4 regions of the Iodidimonas sp. SYSU 1G8 genome follow, and region 3 is predicted to be linked to each of the others. Evidence: riboswitches for the same ligand, from Rfam matches in the RefSeq annotation. Region 3 holds a riboswitch; each other region holds the start of a gene.
What was found. Region 3 has a riboswitch for cobalamin ahead of WJU17_RS14835 (TonB-dependent receptor). Riboswitches for the same ligand answer to the same signal wherever they lie in the genome.
Positions count from the first base shown of each region.

Region 1: linked by a shared signal. The riboswitch ahead of WJU17_RS00395 (TonB-dependent receptor) and the one ahead of WJU17_RS14835 (TonB-dependent receptor) in region 3 are both predicted to bind cobalamin.
Region 2: linked by a shared signal. The riboswitch ahead of WJU17_RS00455 (hypothetical protein) and the one ahead of WJU17_RS14835 (TonB-dependent receptor) in region 3 are both predicted to bind cobalamin.
Region 4: linked by a shared signal. The riboswitch ahead of cobW (cobalamin biosynthesis protein CobW) and the one ahead of WJU17_RS14835 (TonB-dependent receptor) in region 3 are both predicted to bind cobalamin.

Region 1 covers NZ_JBBYXJ010000001.1:77,622-81,828, forward strand. Annotated here, with positions in the region: gene WJU17_RS00385 (ABC transporter substrate-binding protein) at 1-251, opposite strand, end outside; gene WJU17_RS00390 (iron ABC transporter permease) at 250-1,269, shown strand; cobalamin riboswitch at 1,329-1,544, shown strand; gene WJU17_RS00395 (TonB-dependent receptor) at 1,719-3,608, shown strand; gene WJU17_RS00400 (hypothetical protein) at 3,626-4,201, shown strand; gene WJU17_RS00405 (ABC transporter substrate-binding protein) at 4,194-4,207, shown strand, end outside.
Region 2 covers NZ_JBBYXJ010000001.1:88,745-92,951, reverse strand. Annotated here, with positions in the region: gene WJU17_RS00470 (DUF2309 domain-containing protein) at 1-70, shown strand, start outside; gene WJU17_RS00465 (P-II family nitrogen regulator) at 73-423, shown strand; gene cysD (sulfate adenylyltransferase subunit CysD) at 470-1,390, shown strand; cobalamin riboswitch at 1,517-1,728, shown strand; gene WJU17_RS00455 (hypothetical protein) at 1,834-2,394, shown strand; gene cobT (nicotinate-nucleotide--dimethylbenzimidazole phosphoribosyltransferase) at 2,391-3,419, shown strand; gene cobS (adenosylcobinamide-GDP ribazoletransferase) at 3,409-4,170, shown strand; gene cobU (bifunctional adenosylcobinamide kinase/adenosylcobinamide-phosphate guanylyltransferase) at 4,167-4,207, shown strand, end outside.
Region 3 covers NZ_JBBYXJ010000002.1:803,228-807,434, reverse strand. Annotated here, with positions in the region: gene WJU17_RS14840 (ABC transporter substrate-binding protein) at 1-707, opposite strand, end outside; gene WJU17_RS14835 (TonB-dependent receptor) at 712-2,679, opposite strand; cobalamin riboswitch at 2,859-3,058, opposite strand; gene WJU17_RS14830 (DHA2 family efflux MFS transporter permease subunit) at 3,116-4,207, opposite strand, start outside.
Region 4 covers NZ_JBBYXJ010000001.1:69,472-73,678, reverse strand. Annotated here, with positions in the region: gene cobN (cobaltochelatase subunit CobN) at 1-988, opposite strand, end outside; gene cobW (cobalamin biosynthesis protein CobW) at 988-2,025, opposite strand; cobalamin riboswitch at 2,138-2,339, opposite strand; gene bluB (5,6-dimethylbenzimidazole synthase) at 2,364-3,005, opposite strand; gene WJU17_RS00360 (histidine phosphatase family protein) at 3,002-3,583, opposite strand; tRNA gene WJU17_RS00355 (tRNA-Ser) at 3,807-3,899, opposite strand; gene WJU17_RS00350 (DUF6524 family protein) at 3,960-4,207, opposite strand, start outside.

The DNA of each region.
Region 1 (4,207 bases), on a different contig from region 3:
GGCTTCAGGGTCATGACCGCTTCCGCCGCGCCCGTCGCGACCGGGTACGATCTGGCGGCCTCGGACTGGTACGACATGGCCGGATCGCGCGCCCATTCGGAGAGCGCGGCGATCTGATCCCTGTCGGCCAGCGCGATCAGATACTGGTCGGCGCACATGTTGAGCGACACGATACGCTGCGGGGCGCCGAAGGCGGGCGCCGCGACCGCGAGGAGCGCCGTGGAACAGATGACGGCAAGGAGGGTTTTCATGACGCCTCCTGATACCCCTGTTTCGCCGCGGCGCTCAAGCGGCATCGGCATTCTGGTTCTGGTCGCGCTGTGCATTTTTGCAGCGGGGCTGTCCCTCGTCACGGGACCCGCGCCGATTGGCTGGGGCGACGTGTCGCGGGCGGTGCTGGGCCAGGGCGATCCCGTGATCCGGTCGGTGGTCATGGAAATCCGCTTGCCTCGATTGATCCTGTCGCTGTCGGTGGGCGCGACGCTGGCGCTGACGGGCGCCGCCCTGCAAGGCTATCTGCGCAATCCCCTGGCTGATCCATCGGTGCTTGGCGCCTCGGGCGCGGCCGCGCTCGGCGCGGTGGTGGCGCTATATTTCGGCCTCGCGGCCGTCACACCCGCCGCGCTGCCGTTGATGGCCATCGGCAGCGCCGTCATCGGCCTGTCTTTCGTGATGGCCCTGTCGCGGCGGGCGGACAGCCCGCTGACCCTGATTTTGGCTGGTATCGCGGTGGGCACGCTGTCGGGCGCGGCGATTTCCCTGGCGCTGAACCTGTCCGCTAACCCGTTCTCGGGCATGGAGATCACGTTCTGGCTGCTCGGCTCCCTGGAGGACCGGAGCATGACCCATGTGGCGCTGGCGCTGCCGTCCATGGTCGCGGGCTGCGCCCTGCTGATGTGGGACGGGCGCGGTCTGGATGCGCTGGCGCTTGGCGAGGACGCGGCCGAGGCCCTGGGTTTCAATCTGAGCCATGTCCAGTGGCGGGTCGTGGCGGGCGTCGCCCTGGCGGTCGGCGGCGCGGTCGCGGTTTCAGGCACTATCGGATTCGTCGGCCTCGTCGTGCCGCATATCATCCGCCTGCTCGGCAACGTGCCGCCCTCGCGCATATTGCTGCCCTCGGCGCTCGCCGGCGCGGCCCTGCTCACCGTGGCGGATGTGGCCGTCCGTCTCGTGCCGGCGACCACGGAACTGCGGCTTGGCGTCGTGACCGCCATGCTCGGCGTGCCCTTCTTCCTGCACCTGCTGACGCGCCGCCGCGCGCCGGCGTGAGGCGGTATCGACGCCGCGACGCTGTGCAAAAATCCACATTGCCCGTGTTTGCAAATGTACGTAACGTTGATGCCGGTGGTCCTCCGAGAGGAGGTTCAAAAGGGAACTCAGAACACGACGCCGCATCGCGTGCGGTCAAGTGAAGCTGGGGCTGTACCCGCAACTGTGATCGGGGAGCTTCCGTCACACGCAGCCACTGGGGCTTTTGCCCTGGGAAGGCGTGACGAAGTGAAGATCCGAGAGCCAGGAGACCTGCCACCTTCGTCGCTCGTCTTTCGGTCGGGAAGAACTGGAAGAGCGGTCCTCCGTAGAGGCGACACCTTGTGTAACTGCGGGTGGGCCGTGCGGACGTCTGGCTTGAAAGGCCGTTTCGTACTCCTTCCATGAACCATCGTTGGCTCAGTCCGTCCCGCGACTGATAACGGGGCGTCGCCCCCGATGGAGGAACTATGACTGCGCGTTCAATGCGAGCGCGGGCAGCGGGGTATTCGTGCGCCCTGATCGCTCTCGCCATGCCGGGTACGGGATTTGCTCAGACCCTCGATACGACAGCGTTGGAAGAAGTGGTGGTGAGCGCGAGCCGCACCGGCCTCAAGCCGCGCGAGATCGGCAGCTCGTTCAGCGTCATCGATGCCGAAGACCTGCAGGCCAACCAGGTAACGGTGCTGCGCGATCTGCTGCAGGATCTGCCGGGTATCCAGATCAGCAACAATCGCCCCGGCGGTTTTTCGAACCTCAGCATCCGGGGCTCGGACAATGATCAGGTTCTCGTGCTGATCGACGGCATCGAGCTGGGCGATCCCAGCAGCACCAGCACCCAGTTCCAGATGGACCATCTGACCGCGCTCGACGTGTCTCGTATCGAGGTGCTGCGCGGCAATCAGAGTTCGCTCTATGGCAGCGATGCGATCGGCGGTGTCATCAACATCGTCACCAGGCGTGCGACCGAGGACGGCCTTACCCTGAACGGCGAAATGGAGGGCGGCTCCTTCGGCACCTTCAACGGCGGCGCGTCGCTGTACGGCAAGACCGGGCCGCTCGATGTGCGTCTTTCGGTGACCGGCCATCGCAATGACGGTCCGTCGCTGGCGGCGCCGACGGCCGGTCCGTCGGTCGAGCCTGATGCCTATAGCCGCTACGGCTTCAGTGGCCGCATCGGATACCAGATCACCGATAATCTGGAAATCGTCGCGACGGGGTTCCTCAGCCGGACGGATTCCGATCTCGATGGCACTGGCACCGATGTGTCGAGCAATGACAACGTGGAGAAGGACGAGGACGCGGCGGCCATCCAGGTCAATCACAAGGCCTTCGACGGAAGATGGCGCAACAGTCTGCTTGCCAGTTACTACCAGGCCGAGCGCCTCTATTTCGGCCGGTCTACCCGGCCTGAAGGCGATCAGTATCTCGGCAAGAAGCGTAACCTCAACTACACCAGCGCCTTCGATGCGACGGAATGGCTCAGCGTCGTCGTGGGCGGTAACCTGGAAGAGGAATCCACCGACCAGATCACGTCCTTCTCCGGTGACTTCATCGAGAAAGTCGATACCAAATCCGTGTTCGGGGAAGTGGCGCTGAAGCCACTCGAAAACCTGACCCTCACCGGCGCCTTCCGATATGACGACAACAGCCAGTTCGGCGGTTTCGACACCTACCGCGGCACCGTCGCCTATGTGTTGCCGGCGGCGCTGGCAGGCGGCGATCTCAAGCTGCGGGCGAGCTATGGCACCGGGGCCAAGGCGCCGGGCCTGTACCAGCTCTATGATCCGACTTACGGCAATCCGAACCTGACCGTGGAAGAGAGCCAGGGATGGGACGCCGGATTCGACCTGAATTGGGCCGACCCTCAGATCAATCTGACGGTGAACTATTTCGAAAGCCACGTCGAGGATGAGATCGAGTTCATTCTGAACGGCTATCGGATGGGCGGCGAGTCCAAGTCGAAAGGCGTCGAGTTCGGCGCCACCGCGCAGATCACGCCCTGGCTGAGCGTCAGCCAGAGTTACACCTACCTCAGCTCGCGCAAGCTGCCGGCGAACACCTGGAAGGGCCGGCCGCGTCATTCGGGAGCGACCTCGGTGACCATCTATCCGCTGGAGGACCTGTCGATCACTGCACGCGCGCGGTTCAAGAGCGAAAACCTGTCGAGCGGCGTCAATCGGCCGGTCGACGGCTTCGTCACCGTGGACCTGCTGGTGAGCTACCGGGTCAACGACCAGCTCGAGCTCTATGGCCGCGTCGTGAACCTGTTCGACAAGGATTACATGCTCAACTGGGGCAACAGCACCTATGGGCTGAGTGGTTTCGTCGGCGTCCGCGCGTCGCTCAACGTCCTGTAACGAGGGAGAACAGATCCATGACCCAGCCCATTCCCATGGTGTCGATCATCGAAAGCGGGGCGACGGAACAGGTTTGGCCGTTGCCGTTGGACGAAGCGTTCCTCGAGCGGCTGCTCAGGGATCTGTTCGAAAACCATTACGCTGCCTTGACGTTCGGGCCGCTGATTCCCGGCGCCGCCTATGAAATGAAGGCGCCGGGCGCGCCGGAGCGCGTCAGCTGCCAGGGCGGATATCTCACCGTTCACTGGGGCGGCAAAGGGCATTTCCATCTGTGCATCGGCACCAATCGGGGGCCTGCCAGCAACCCCAATCCGCCGGAGCTGATTGCCCACCGGCGGCCCAGCCGGGCGGAATTCTTCCGCCGGCTGGACAAGCAGGGTCATCCCGTTTCCTGGGGCTACCGGATGTTCAACGGCAAGGGCGAGCCCCAGATCACCATCTTCTTCGCCAACCCGTTCATCACCGACGCGGATCAGCTCGCGGATGCGCCCGACTGGTCGCGGCTGGCGACCTGGGACGCGATCATGGCCGACTACGCGGGCCACCAGCCGGACGGGCTGGATCGGCTTGGCAAGGGGTTCCGGGGTGCGTGACACCTC
Region 2 (4,207 bases), on a different contig from region 3:
CTGGCTGCCCGATGATGAACGGGACGCGGAGCTCTCCGTCGCTCCCACAATCCATGAACTGGAGATTTGACCATGACCGACGCCACTTTCGGTGAGCTCAGGCTGCACCGGCTCAAGAAGATCGAAATCGTGCTCCTCGCCGAAGACCGCCTCCTCGTTGAAGATCTGCTCAAGACCGCTGGTGTCGGCGGGTGGAGCATGATCCGCGACGTCGCCGGTATGGGCCACAGCGGCTTTCATCAGGGCAAAACGATCTTCAATGATCAAAGCGGGCTCGTCATGTTCGTCGGGGTCGCGGAGGAAAAGATCATCTCCGAGGTCGCGCGAGGTCTCGCGCGCCTGTTCGAGAAGCGTCCGGGCGTGACATTTCTGTCCGATGTGGAGGTCATGCGCTCCGACTACTTCGCGAAGTCACCGGCGTGAGCGCGATGAACCACGACGGGCGGTTTCATTGTCACCATCGCCATGCGTGCAACGTGAGAGTGCGGTAATGACCCTGACGCATCTTGACCGGCTCGAAGCCGAGTCCATCCACATCATGCGCGAAGTAGCGGCCGGGGCCGAAAACCCCGTCTTCCTGTATTCCGTCGGCAAGGACAGCTCGGTGATGCTTCACCTCGCGGTGAAGGCCTTCTTTCCCTCACCGCCGCCATTTCCCTTTCTGCACATCGAGTCCGGATGGGATTTCCGCGACCTGCTGACCCACCGCGACGGAATGGCGGAACGATATGGACTTCAACTTCTGGTCGAGCGTAACGAGGACGCCGAGCGGCTTGGCATCAACCCGTTCGACACGCCCACCGGTATCTACGCCCAGATGATGTTGATCGATCCGCTCAAGGCCGCGCTCGACCGGCATGGCTTTGACGTGGCCTTTGGCGGCGCCCGTCGGGACGAGGAAAAGGCACGTGCCAAGGAACGCATCTTTTCGTTCCGCTCGGCAAGCCATGGCTGGGATCCGAAAAACCAGCGGCCCGAACTCTGGGCGCTCTACAACACGCGAAAAGCCAAAGGCGAAACCATCCGGGTCTTTCCAATCTCCAACTGGACGGAGCTGGACATCTGGCAATACATCCTGCGCGAAAAGATCCCGATCGTTCCCCTCTATCTCGCGGAGGAACGTCCGACGATCGAGCGTGATGGCCTGTTGCTGGTTGTCGACGACCATCGCATGCGCCTTGGCCCCGAGGACGTGATCACGCAGCGCCGCGTCCGGTTCCGTACACTCGGGTGCTATCCGCTGACAGGTGCGACCGAAAGCGCCGCACAGAACCTTACCCAGGTCATCCAGGAGATGCTGCTCGCGAAAACCTCCGAGCGCCAAGGCCGCGCCGTCGATCATGACGAGGCGGCGTCGATGGAGAAGAAGAAGCAGGTCGGGTACTTCTGAGTGGTGACGGAGCGGCCTCCCATCCGCCAGCTCGGCTGTGTGGTCGGTCCGGGTCTCGATGCCGAGCGAGGGGCCCGCGCATCACCGTCGCGCGCAGGAAGAGTTTGACCGGCGCCGCCGGTCCTGCAACATAGGCGCGGGTTCGGTTCTCCGGTCGCCATGGCCGGAGCTAAGAGGGAACCCGGTGCGCCTTGGTGACGAGGCAAAGCCGGGGCTGCCCCCGCAACTGTAAGCGGCGAGCCATCCTGTCGATCCATGCCACTGGCGCGAGCCGGGAAGGCGGACGGGATGGCGGCGACCCGCGAGCCAGGAGACCTGCCGGTATCCATGAACGTCTACGGGCGGGGTGTCCCGGTGGGTTGCGTTCTGGTGGCCGGCGCCTGCCGTGCCGTCCAGTCCTGGCATCCTTTCCGGCCGGCAGTCCGCCGCAACCGGAGAGAACAATGAACTACCTTCATGACAATGACGATGCCAGGCGGTGGGCCTGGCTTGCTCTGCTCAACACCGCCAGTGTCCTTCTCAGCCTTCCCTTCTCCTGCGTGGCGCCCTTCGTGGCGCTCGTGACGCTGGCGGGGCTCAACATGAACCGAACCGATGCGTTCCTGCTCGCGGGCGCCGTCTTTCTGGCCAATCAGGCCACCGGCTTCGGCTTCCTGGGCTATTCCCTGAAGTTCAGTACTATCGCGTGGGGCGTGGCCATGGGTATCGGCTGCATGCTCGCGGTCTGGGCCGCGTTCGAGACGGCGCGATACGCCGCCGGCAAATCGCCCCTGCTGCGCGTCCTCCTGACATTCACCGCGGCCTGCCTCGTCTGGCAGGCGACGATGTCGGTGACCGCCGCCATGCTCTCGCCGCATGGCGCGTTCAACGGCCGGATCATCGCCAACATGGTGGCCATCAACGCGGGATCACTGCTGCTCCTCCTCGGCCTGCAGTATGCCGGACAACGGTTGGGCATCGCGCCGCGCGCCCGGCACGCCCTGACGGGAACGGCGCGGGCGTGAGCAACCGCCTGTTCGAGACACCGGAAACGCTGGCGCACCTGTTGCGCCAGCTGCCCGGGGCGGATCCGGCGTCCATCGAGAGAGCCGCCGGGCGGCAGGGTCAGCTGACCAAACCGCCCGGCGCGCTGGGGCGCCTCGAGGGACTGGCCCTGTTCATGGCGGGCTGGCAGGGAACGCCGCGCGCCGACCGGGTTCAGGCCATTGTCTTCGCCGGCAATCACGGCGTGACGGCGCAGGGCATCTCGCCCTTTCCCGCCGCGGTGACCGCCCAGATGGTCGCCAATTTCAGGTCGGGCGGCGCGGCGGTCAACGCGCTGGCCGGCACGGTCGGCGCCGACCTTTCGGTCGTGGCGTTGGAGCTCGACAGGCCGACGGGCGATATCTCGGAAATGCCGGCGCTCTCGGATGACGAGGTTCTGGCCGCCCTGAACAGCGGCGCGGCCGCCGTGGATGAAGGCACGGATATTCTCGTGCTCGGCGAAATGGGCATCGGCAACACCACGGTGGCGGCGGCCCTGTGCGCGGCCAGCTACGGCGGCGCAGGCGCGGACTGGGCGGGTCCCGGCACCGGCATGACGGGCAAGGGCGTCGCCCACAAGGCCGCGATCGTCGATCGCGCGCTGGCGCGACACGGCACGGCGGCGCGAGATCCGTTCCAGACCCTCGCGAGCCTGGGCGGGCGTGAACTATGCGCTATCGCGGGCGCCATCGTGGCCGCGCGGCTGCGCCGCGTACCCGTGCTGCTCGACGGATTCGTCGTCTGCGCCGCGCTCGCGCCACTGGCCGCGCACTCGCCCGATATCCTCGCCCATTGCATCGCGGGACATGTGTCGGCGGAACCGGGCCACCGGAAACTGCTTGCCGCTTTCGGGCTGACGCCGCTGCTGTCCCTGCGCATGCGTCTTGGCGAAGGAACGGGCGCCCTGCTGGCCGTCTCGGTGCTGCGCGGCGCGGTCGCCACGCACAACGGCATGGCGACCTTCGCGGAAGCCGGTGTCAGCAGCGAAGACGGCCATGTGGATTAGCCGTCGCCGCGACGAGCTGGCGGCGGCCATCATGCTGCTGACGCGACTGCCCGCCTGGCCCGTCCCGGGCCATGATGAGGGCCTGACCGCCCGCGCCGTCTGGGCCTATCCTGTGGTCGGCGCGGTGATCGGCGGCATTGGCGGAGTCACCGCCCTGATCGCGCAGTGGGCTGGCCTGTCGTTGCTGGTCGCGGTTCTGCTCGGGCTGGCGGCGACTCTGCTGGCGACCGGCTGCTTCCACGAGGACGGTCTGGCGGATTTCTGCGATGGCATCGGCGGCGGGCGCACCCGTGAGCGCAAGCTGGAGATCATGCGCGACAGCAGGATCGGCACCTATGGAGGCGCCGCCCTCATCCTCTCATTGGGGCTGCGTGCCGCAGCGCTCGCGGCCATGGCGCCGCCCATGGTCCTCGCGGTCTGGATCGCCGCCGGCGCGCTGGCGCGCGGTGGGGCGCTGCTGCTGCTCGCCGTCCTGCCCGCCGCCCGCGAGGATGGCCTGGCCCGGAGCGCCGGAGCGCCGCCGCTGCCGTCGCTCATCGCGGGCTGGGCCGCGACGACGCTCATCACTCTCGCCGCCCTGGGCGCCAGCGGTCTCATCCTGGTCATCGCGGCGCTGGTGGCCAGCCTTGCCGTGATGCTGCTGTCCCGCCGGCATCTGGGCGGGTACACGGGCGATGCGCTCGGCGCGGCGGCGCAAGCCGCCGAAATCGCCTGCCTGGTCGTCGCCTCGAGCCTCTGGGTGACGCTATGACGGACAGTTTCCTCATCCTCGGCGGCGCCCGTTCCGG
Region 3 (4,207 bases):
TGCTCCAGCATCAGATTGGCCTGGGAGGGCGCTTCGGGACGATATTCGCCCAGGATCAGCAGATCCGGATCGGCCCGCAGCACATCCTCGACCGACATGCTGACCCAGCCGGCCATGCCCGGCCTGGCCGCGATATTCGTCAAGCCGAGATGGGTCAGGACGTCGTTGAACAGGCTGGGCACGCCGGCGGAGAAGCCGTTCGCGCCATAGACCAGGGCGCGCCTGTTTTCGCCGGCCAAGGCGCCCTTCGTGCGAACCAGCGCGGCGTCGAAGTCGGCGACCATCGCCTCGCCCTTCGCGGGCCGTCCCAGCGCGGCCGCCACCTGCCGGATGTTACGTCGTGTCCCCTCGAACGTATCGGCGACGGGCACGGTGACGATGGGAATGCCCTGGCGCCGCAGCAGGGCGGTGGCGAGGGGCGATGTGGTACCATCGGCGAAGACGAGGTCCGGCCGCATGCGCAGCACCTCCTCGGCCAGGCCATGATTGGCTGTGTAGCGGGCGGCCCGTCCGGCCATGGCGGAGTCATCCGCTTCCTGCGTGACCCAGTGGACCGACTGGATGGTGTCTTCATCGGCCAGCATCATCACGAGCTGGTCGGTGCACAGACCCATGGAGACGATGCGCCGGGGCGCCGCCTCGGCGGGCAGGCAGAAACAGGCGGCGAGCAGGCAGAACAAAACGCCATGCCAACCCGCCGCCTTCATTCCTTTACTCTCCCAGTTTCACCCGCAGGCCGGCGAACGCGCCAATGCCCGGGGAGCGGTAGGAGAACACTTCCTCGTAATCCTGGTCGATCATATTCTCGACCCGGCCGTAGATTTCGACGGCTTCGGTCAGGCGATAGCTCGCCGCCAGGGTCACCAACAGGTAATCGTCGAGCGTCACCATGAATTCAGGCGTCGTATCGACGAATTCATTGTCGAGTTGCTTGCCATTATACGACAGGTCGAGATTGACGTTGCCGCGACCGGACGCGAACGCGTAGTTCACGTTGATATTGCCCAGATGCTTGGGACGGCGCACTTCACGACCGCCGGCCGGCTGCCTGGAGCTGGTGTAGGTATAGCTGCCGCCGATGGACAGCTCGTCCGTCAGATTGGCCGAAAGCATCAGCTCGAGACCCTTGCGGCGGCTTTTGCCGACCAGATTCTCCACCGAGGTCAGGAAGGTATTGGAGTCGAATACCGTGACGATCTCGTCGTGCAGATTGGCGTCGAAATAGGTCACGTCGACGGTGATCCGGTCACCCCAGAACTTCTGCTCGACACCGACGTCGAAGCTGCTCGAGCGTTCCGGGCTCAGGCCGGGGTTGCCGACGAAGAAATCCGGGAAGTAACCGAACAGTTCGAAGAAGCCGGGATTGGTGATCGCCGTGCCGTGGCTGCCGTGCAGGCGTGTACCGCTGCCAGGAATCCGCCAGGACGCCGCGAGGCGGTAGGTGGTGGCGTCGGCGAACAGTTCGTTGTCGTCATGACGCACGCCGGCGGACAGGAACACCTGTTCGGCAAAGCCGACGCGGTACTCGCCGATGAAGCTGTTCTGGCTGTCGGAACGCTTCTGGTTCTCCAGCGCGTCCGGGACGGCGCCGTAGTTCTGGAAATCCTGCTCCTCGCGCTCGAACGCGACAGTGACATGGTGGTCCGCGTCGAGAAAGGACGGGGTCTGGAAGTTGACCGTGTTCTGGTACTCGAACTTCAGCCGCGAGCCGCTGTTGCCCGTGAGATCGCTGCTGTCGTTGATGTATTCACGTTCGGTGTCGGCATAGAGAACCGCCGCCTTGTGAATCCACGTGCCCTCGAACAGCGAGAGTTCGCCGCCCAGCCGGCCATAGAACTGGCGATTGTCCTGCTCGTCGCTGGAATCAATGATCAGGCCGTTGGTCGGCGTCGACGGAAAATCGAAATCCTGCCGGTCGGTCTCGCTGTGGCTGTCGACCAGCCGCGCGGTGCCATCCAGCCGGAAGCTGTCACTGAGCAGAGCTGTCGCCTTGCCGCTGACCGTGAAGACGCGCGATCCATCCTTTTCCGTGCCCATGCGGGACAAGTTGATGCCGTCAGTACCGAAATAGCCGGCAGAGACCGCGCCATAGAAGCGTTCGACGCCGCCGGACATCAGCGCCGTCACCTGGCGCTGCCCGAACGAGCCGCCTTCGACCGAGCCTTCCGCCTGGAAGCCCGGCTTGCCGCCCTTGGTGATGATGTTGATGACGCCGCCCAAGGCATCTGAACCATAGAGCGCGCTCTGGGCACCGCGCAGCACCTCGATTCGCTCGACGCCCACGGCCAGCAGCGAGGCATAGTCGAATTCGCCGTTGAAGTTCAGCTCGTTGGCCTCGACGCCGTCGATCAGTACCAGCGTATGGTTGCCTTCCGCGCCGCGCATGCGGATCTGGGTGAGCTGTCCCGGGCCGCCCGAGCGGCTGACCGATACGCTGGGCACGCTGCGCAGCAGATCCGAGACGACCGGATTCTGGCGCTGCACGATATCCTGCTCGGTGAGCACCGACAGGGAATAGCCCAGCTCCGAGGCGGGCGCGGGCGTCATGGCCCCGGTCACCACGATGGTATCGCCGGGCAGCACGCCATCGGCGGCGACGGCGTGACCAGTCGCGACCGCGAAAAGCGCGACCGCGCTGACGAATGTCCGGTTGCGCCGGCTTGTTCTATTGATTGGCATCGGTTTCCTCCACAGCCACAAGGTCAGGAGGTCGAACGGGCACGGCGAGCCGGACGCGTTTCGCGTCGTTTGTCTTGAAAGGAAGGACAGGCAACGTCCCATTGTACGGCTTCCACCAGCGTGCGACCCAGTTACGGTGTCGTCACAGCGGAAACCCGCACCACCCACTACCCCGGTAGCTGGAAGGACGACGCGATGGCAGGTCTCCTGGCTCGCGGGTCGCCGCCTCGATGCACCTTCCCAAGGCACAAGGCCTCAGTGGTCAATCGCATCGAAACTCGCCGCTTACAGTTGCGGGGACAGCCACGGCCTGGGCCTGCTTCAGCCTTTCCGTGTTCCCTTTGAAGCCCTCACGGGCACCATCGCGGCGGAACCTACGCCGCTTACAGGCGGATTACAATTGCCGAGAAAGGCGTATCTCCCGTGCGGTTCCGGATCAGCCGCGCGGGCGCCGACGGCGCGGAGCGACCGCCAGCAGGGCGAGCACGGCCAGAACAGTGATCGCACTCAGCATGGCCCACGCCTCGTTGATCGCCATCACCAGCCCGGCCTTCTCGACCAGCGGACGGGCGAAGTCGATGGCGCCGCTGTCCAGGCCGCTCAACGGAACGCCCTTGAAGAATTTGAGCGGCAAACCGACGAACTGCGCCGCGTCGCGGCTGCCAGCCATCAGATCCGCCGCCAGCTGGGTGACATGATGCGCCGCGCGGCCGTAGATCACCGTGTCGATGAGGGCAATACCGATCGCCCCGCCCAGATTGCGCATCAGGTTGAACAGGCCGCTGGCGTCCGCCACGCGCTCGGGCGGTAGGTGACCCAGCGCGAGACGCGTGGGCGGCAGGAGGCAGAGCATGATCGCGCTGCCACGCACGATCTGCGGCCAAAGCATCTCGTCGAAGCCCGCCTGCGGAGTCTGGAAGACGCTCATGCCCATGCCGATGCCAAACAGGGTAAAGCCGCAGGCCGTCAGCAGCCTCGCGTCGACCCGCCGTTCGAGCCAGACCACGAGAGGCGCGGTCGCCAGCTGGGCCAGGCCAGTTACCAGCATGACCGTGCCGATCTCCAGCGGTCCGTAGCCCCGGACGAATCCCAGGAACACCGGCATGAGGTAAACCGAGCCGTAAAGGCCCACGCCGAGCACGAAACTCAACACGCATCCCACGCTGAAGAGGCGGTCATGGAATGTCCTGAGATCGACGATTGGCCAGTATCGCTTCAGTGTCCGGCGCACGAAGGTGATGGAGGCCACGACACTCAGGATCAGCAATCCGACGACCACGGTCGAGACCCACCCTCGTTGCGGCGCCTCCTTGAGCCCGATCTCCAGCGCGGCCAGCGCCGACGCCATCAGCAGCAGCGCCGGCCAGTCGATCACGGCCGCATGCTTCCAGTCGGGTCGCTGACGCGGCAGAGCGAAAAATGCCAGCATGGCGGCGAGCATCCCCGGCGCCACATTGACCAGGAACAGCCAGTGCCATGAGAACGTCTCGGTGATCCAGCCGCCCACCAGCGGACCTATGGTGGGCGC
Region 4 (4,207 bases), on a different contig from region 3:
TGATGATCCGTCCATCCACCTCGGGCAAGGCGACGTTCATGGCCATGTCGCGGGGCGACACACCCTGATTGCCTGAGGCCCAGGCCACTTCCGAGCCGCCTGAGAGAATGACCTGCAACACGGGGCAATCGGTGTCGTCCAGCGGCGACATGCCGCGCGCGCCACCCGGCGCCGAGACTGCGAAGGAGGTGCAGTTCAGCACCGCCGAGGGTGGCCATTGGGTAAGCAGATCACGCAGGATCGCCGCCGACTCCGGGTCCCGTAACCCCTGGAGAAACACGGGCACCGGATCGAGGCCTCTCGCAACGAGCGCCGAGATCAGCGCGTCGATGGCCTCCGTGTTCCCCGCCTGCACCAGCGCGCGATAGAACAGCACCGGCACCCGGCCGCCACCGCCGATCCAGCGCGCCTCGAGAGCGTCGCGATCAGGCTGGCCCTCGCCCGGCCAGTACAAGCCGGCATTGGGAAGCGGCGCCGGTTCAAGCCACGGGCCCGCGGCGCATCCCGCCAGAGCGGCGGCATACCGCAAAAATTCTCCCGCGTTACGAATGCCACCATGGCGCAGATAGGCCCACAAGCGCTGATACGGCGCGCCCTGAAGGCTGGACATGGCCTCGAATTCCGGTTCCGGCCGGTCGTCGCCCGGCAAGGCCAGGAAAACGATGTCGCGGGCGCGGCAGGCGTCGGCGAGCTGCTCGAGGCCATAGGGCCAGTAGGAACGACCTCCGAGAAGATGCACGACAACAAGACGGGCATGGACGATCACGCTTTCGACGTAGAGATCGACCGACAGATTGTGCCGCAGGCGCAGCAGGTTCGCGAGGCGCACCCGGGGGAACCCGTCGCCCAGATCGTCCGCCGCGCGCGCTAGGCACGCCAGTTCGGTATCAGCGGCGGACAACACGACGATATCGCCCCGTGTCTGCCCCAGATCGACCGCCTCGGCGCCGTCGTCCACGGTCCCTGGCTGTGTCGCAAGAAGATGCATCAGGTCATCGCGGCCAACAGCGCCGCGCTGATGACATCGCGCTCGAGACCGGTTTCACCGATCACGACCAGGCGGGTCGTGCGCATCTCTCTCGGGTCCCAGCTCCGGTCGTAATGATGCTGGATACGCGAGCCGACAGCCTGGATCACCATCCGCATGTCCCGCCCCGCCACGGCGGCGAAGCCTTTGAGGCGAAGGATGTCATGGGTCTCGATAACCGTTTGCATCGCCGCGATCAGCCTTGCCGGATCGGCGACCGTGCCGCCCTCCAGCACGAAGCTGTCGAAATCATCATGGTCGTGATCGCCGTCGGCGTCGTGATGGGAGGGGCGAGAGTCCAGATCGTCCTCGGCCCCGGCCTTCAGCCCGAGCAGTACATCCGCGTCGAGCTTGCCCTGGACCACGGAGAGCAGCTTGACCGAGGGGGGCAGCATCGTGCGCAACAGGGCGCGCGTGTCCTCCAGCGGGGCGTGTTGCAGCAGATCCGTCTTGTTGAGCAGGACCAGATCCGCGCAGGCCAACTGGTCCTCGAACAGTTCCTCCAGCGGATTGTCGTGATCCAGCGCGCCGTCGGCCGCGCGCTGGGCCGCCAGTGCGTCCTCGTCATCCGCGAAGCGGCCCTCGGAAACAGCCGCCGCGTCGACCACGGTCACCACGCCGTCCACGGTGACCCGGGTGCGGATTTCGGGCCAGTTGAAAGCGCGCACCAGTGGCTTTGGCAGGGCGAGGCCCGACGTTTCGATGATGATGTGATCGGGCGGCGCGGCGCGGTCCAGCAACATCTGGATCGTGGGCAGGAAATCATCGGCGACGGTACAGCAGATGCATCCGTTGGCCAGTTCGACGATGTCCTCGTCGCGGCAGGTCTCCTCGCCACAGCCCTTGAGCAGATCGCCATCGATACCCACGTCGCCGAATTCGTTGACGATCAGTGCCAGGCGGCGACCGCCCGCGTTCCGCAGCAGGTTCCGGATCAGCGTTGTCTTGCCGGCGCCGAGGAAGCCGGTGATGACGGTGGCGGGGATCTTGGCGGTCATTCGTCCTGTCCTTCATGAACGGCATGGGAAAGGACGGGACACATGGACCAAAGGCGCCGCGACACGGGCAACCGATGGACACTACGTGCCCCGGTGCACCCCGCCCGGGCCTTACGCTATCGATGATTCGAGCCGGTCTCCTGGCTCGCGGGTCACGGCCACCCTGCCCGCCTTCCCAGCGCCTGCGCGCCAGTGGCATCCACGGCAGAATGGCTATCCGCTTACAGTTGCGGGGGCAGCCGCGGCATTGCGACCCTCGTCGCGCACCGCATTCCCGTTGGACGTTTCCGTCCGCTCGAATGCTTCAGTCATACGCCCGGCAGCACCGGGCGGTCAATCTAGGCGTCGAAGATGAAGGTCTCGGCAGGGTTTCGCGCCTGCCAACCGTGGCGCTCCAGCTCCGGGTCGAGATGTTCCTCTTCCGGATAACCCACGCAAAGATAGCCGGTGAAGCGCCACGCGGCGGGCATGGCAAGGTCCCGGGCCAGACGCTCCGGATCGAGGATGGACAGCCAGCCGATACCCAACCCCGCCGCCCGAGCCGCCAGCCATAGCGTGTGGATGGCGCAGACGGTCGAATGGACCAGCGTCTCCGGCATGGTCCGGCGACCGAGACCGTGCCCGGCCCGCGGCTCCATGTCGGTGAACACCGCCAGATGAACAGGCGCATCGAGGCCAGCAAGCTTCAGGGACTGGTAGAGCGCCGCCTTCTCGCCCTCGTAGCCGGCCAACGCGGCATAGTTGGCGGCGCGGAAATTCTCGGCTACCGCCTCGCGGAGCGCAGGCGTCGTCACGCGGACGAAGCGCCAGGGCTGGCTGTTGCCCACGCTGGGAGCGAGCGCCGCCAAGTCGAGCAGATGCCGCACCAGCATATCCGGCACCGGATCGGTCCGGAACCGCCTGACGTCACGACGCCAGGCAAGGAGCGATTCCAGGTTCTCAAGAGCATCCTGTCCGGGACCGGGTTCCCTGGCGGTCATGCGCAAGCGGGCCGGTTCACGTAGTCGACTCGCCAACCCGCGCCGCCGAACGAGGTCATGGCGGTAGCCGACAAATGATCGACGGCGAAGCCGAGCGCCCTGCCCGCGGGCATATCGAGGGCGACGGCGAGCGCGGCGCGGATGGTTCCGGCGTGGGCGATCAGCCATAGCGTCCTGCCCGCATGATCGGCCTCGATCTCCCGCATGGCGGCCCTGACACGCGCGACCACGTCGTCGAAGCTTTCTCCGGCTGGCGGCCGAAACGCGGCCATGCCATCGAGAGTATCCGGCATCAGCCCCTGCGACACCGTGTAGTCCCTCCCCTCCCAGTCACCGAACGACTGCTCGACCAAGCCGTCGCGAAGGTCCTGCGGCAAGCCGAGGGATTGGCAGATCACCGCCGCCGTGGAGCGGGCGCGCCGGAGCGGGCTGACCAGCAGAGCATCAGGCCGGGATACGGCCCATTCGCCGACGAGGGTGGCCTGAAACGGAAGGACATCCACGTCCAGTCTGCCGCAGAAGCCGGCAGAGGGCGCCGTCGCCGCATGGCGAAACCATATCCATCTGGTGGCTGACACCGGACGTCCTTCTTTTGAACCGTTCGCACCTTCACGACGCCACGCTGACGCGACATGACGCGGATGGCGTGATCAGGCGAGAAAACTGAACCGATTCTGAGACAGCGCTGGCATGGACTCACGCAAGGTGGCTGGGCCGGCGACGCTGATCCGAGATCGAGAGATACGCCCACCAACCGTAGACATTACGCAGCAAAAACCACGAGTTAGCAGGCAGGGGGAATGGCGGAGAGGATGGGATTCGAACCCACGATACGGCTTTTGACCGTATAACGGTTTAGCAAACCGCCGCCTTCGGCCACTCGGCCACCTCTCCACCGCCGTTCGTACTCAAGAGGCGGCGGGGTGTCAACGGTTTAGCCGAGCGAATGCAGGATCAGGGCTCGATATCGTCCACATCGACCTGTCCGCTGAGCCGGCGCTGTACGTGGGACCAGGACATGCCGACCGCCATGACGATGCTGAGAACGATCTGAATCAGGAAGGCGAGCACCCAGGGCGTCTCCACGTCCAACATCCGATAATCGACGAGGAGCCAGATGAAGACGGCGAACACCGCCACGATCAGGGCGATACCCATCGGCCCGAGCGACAGCCAGGTGGCGCGGAAGTAAATGCCAAAGC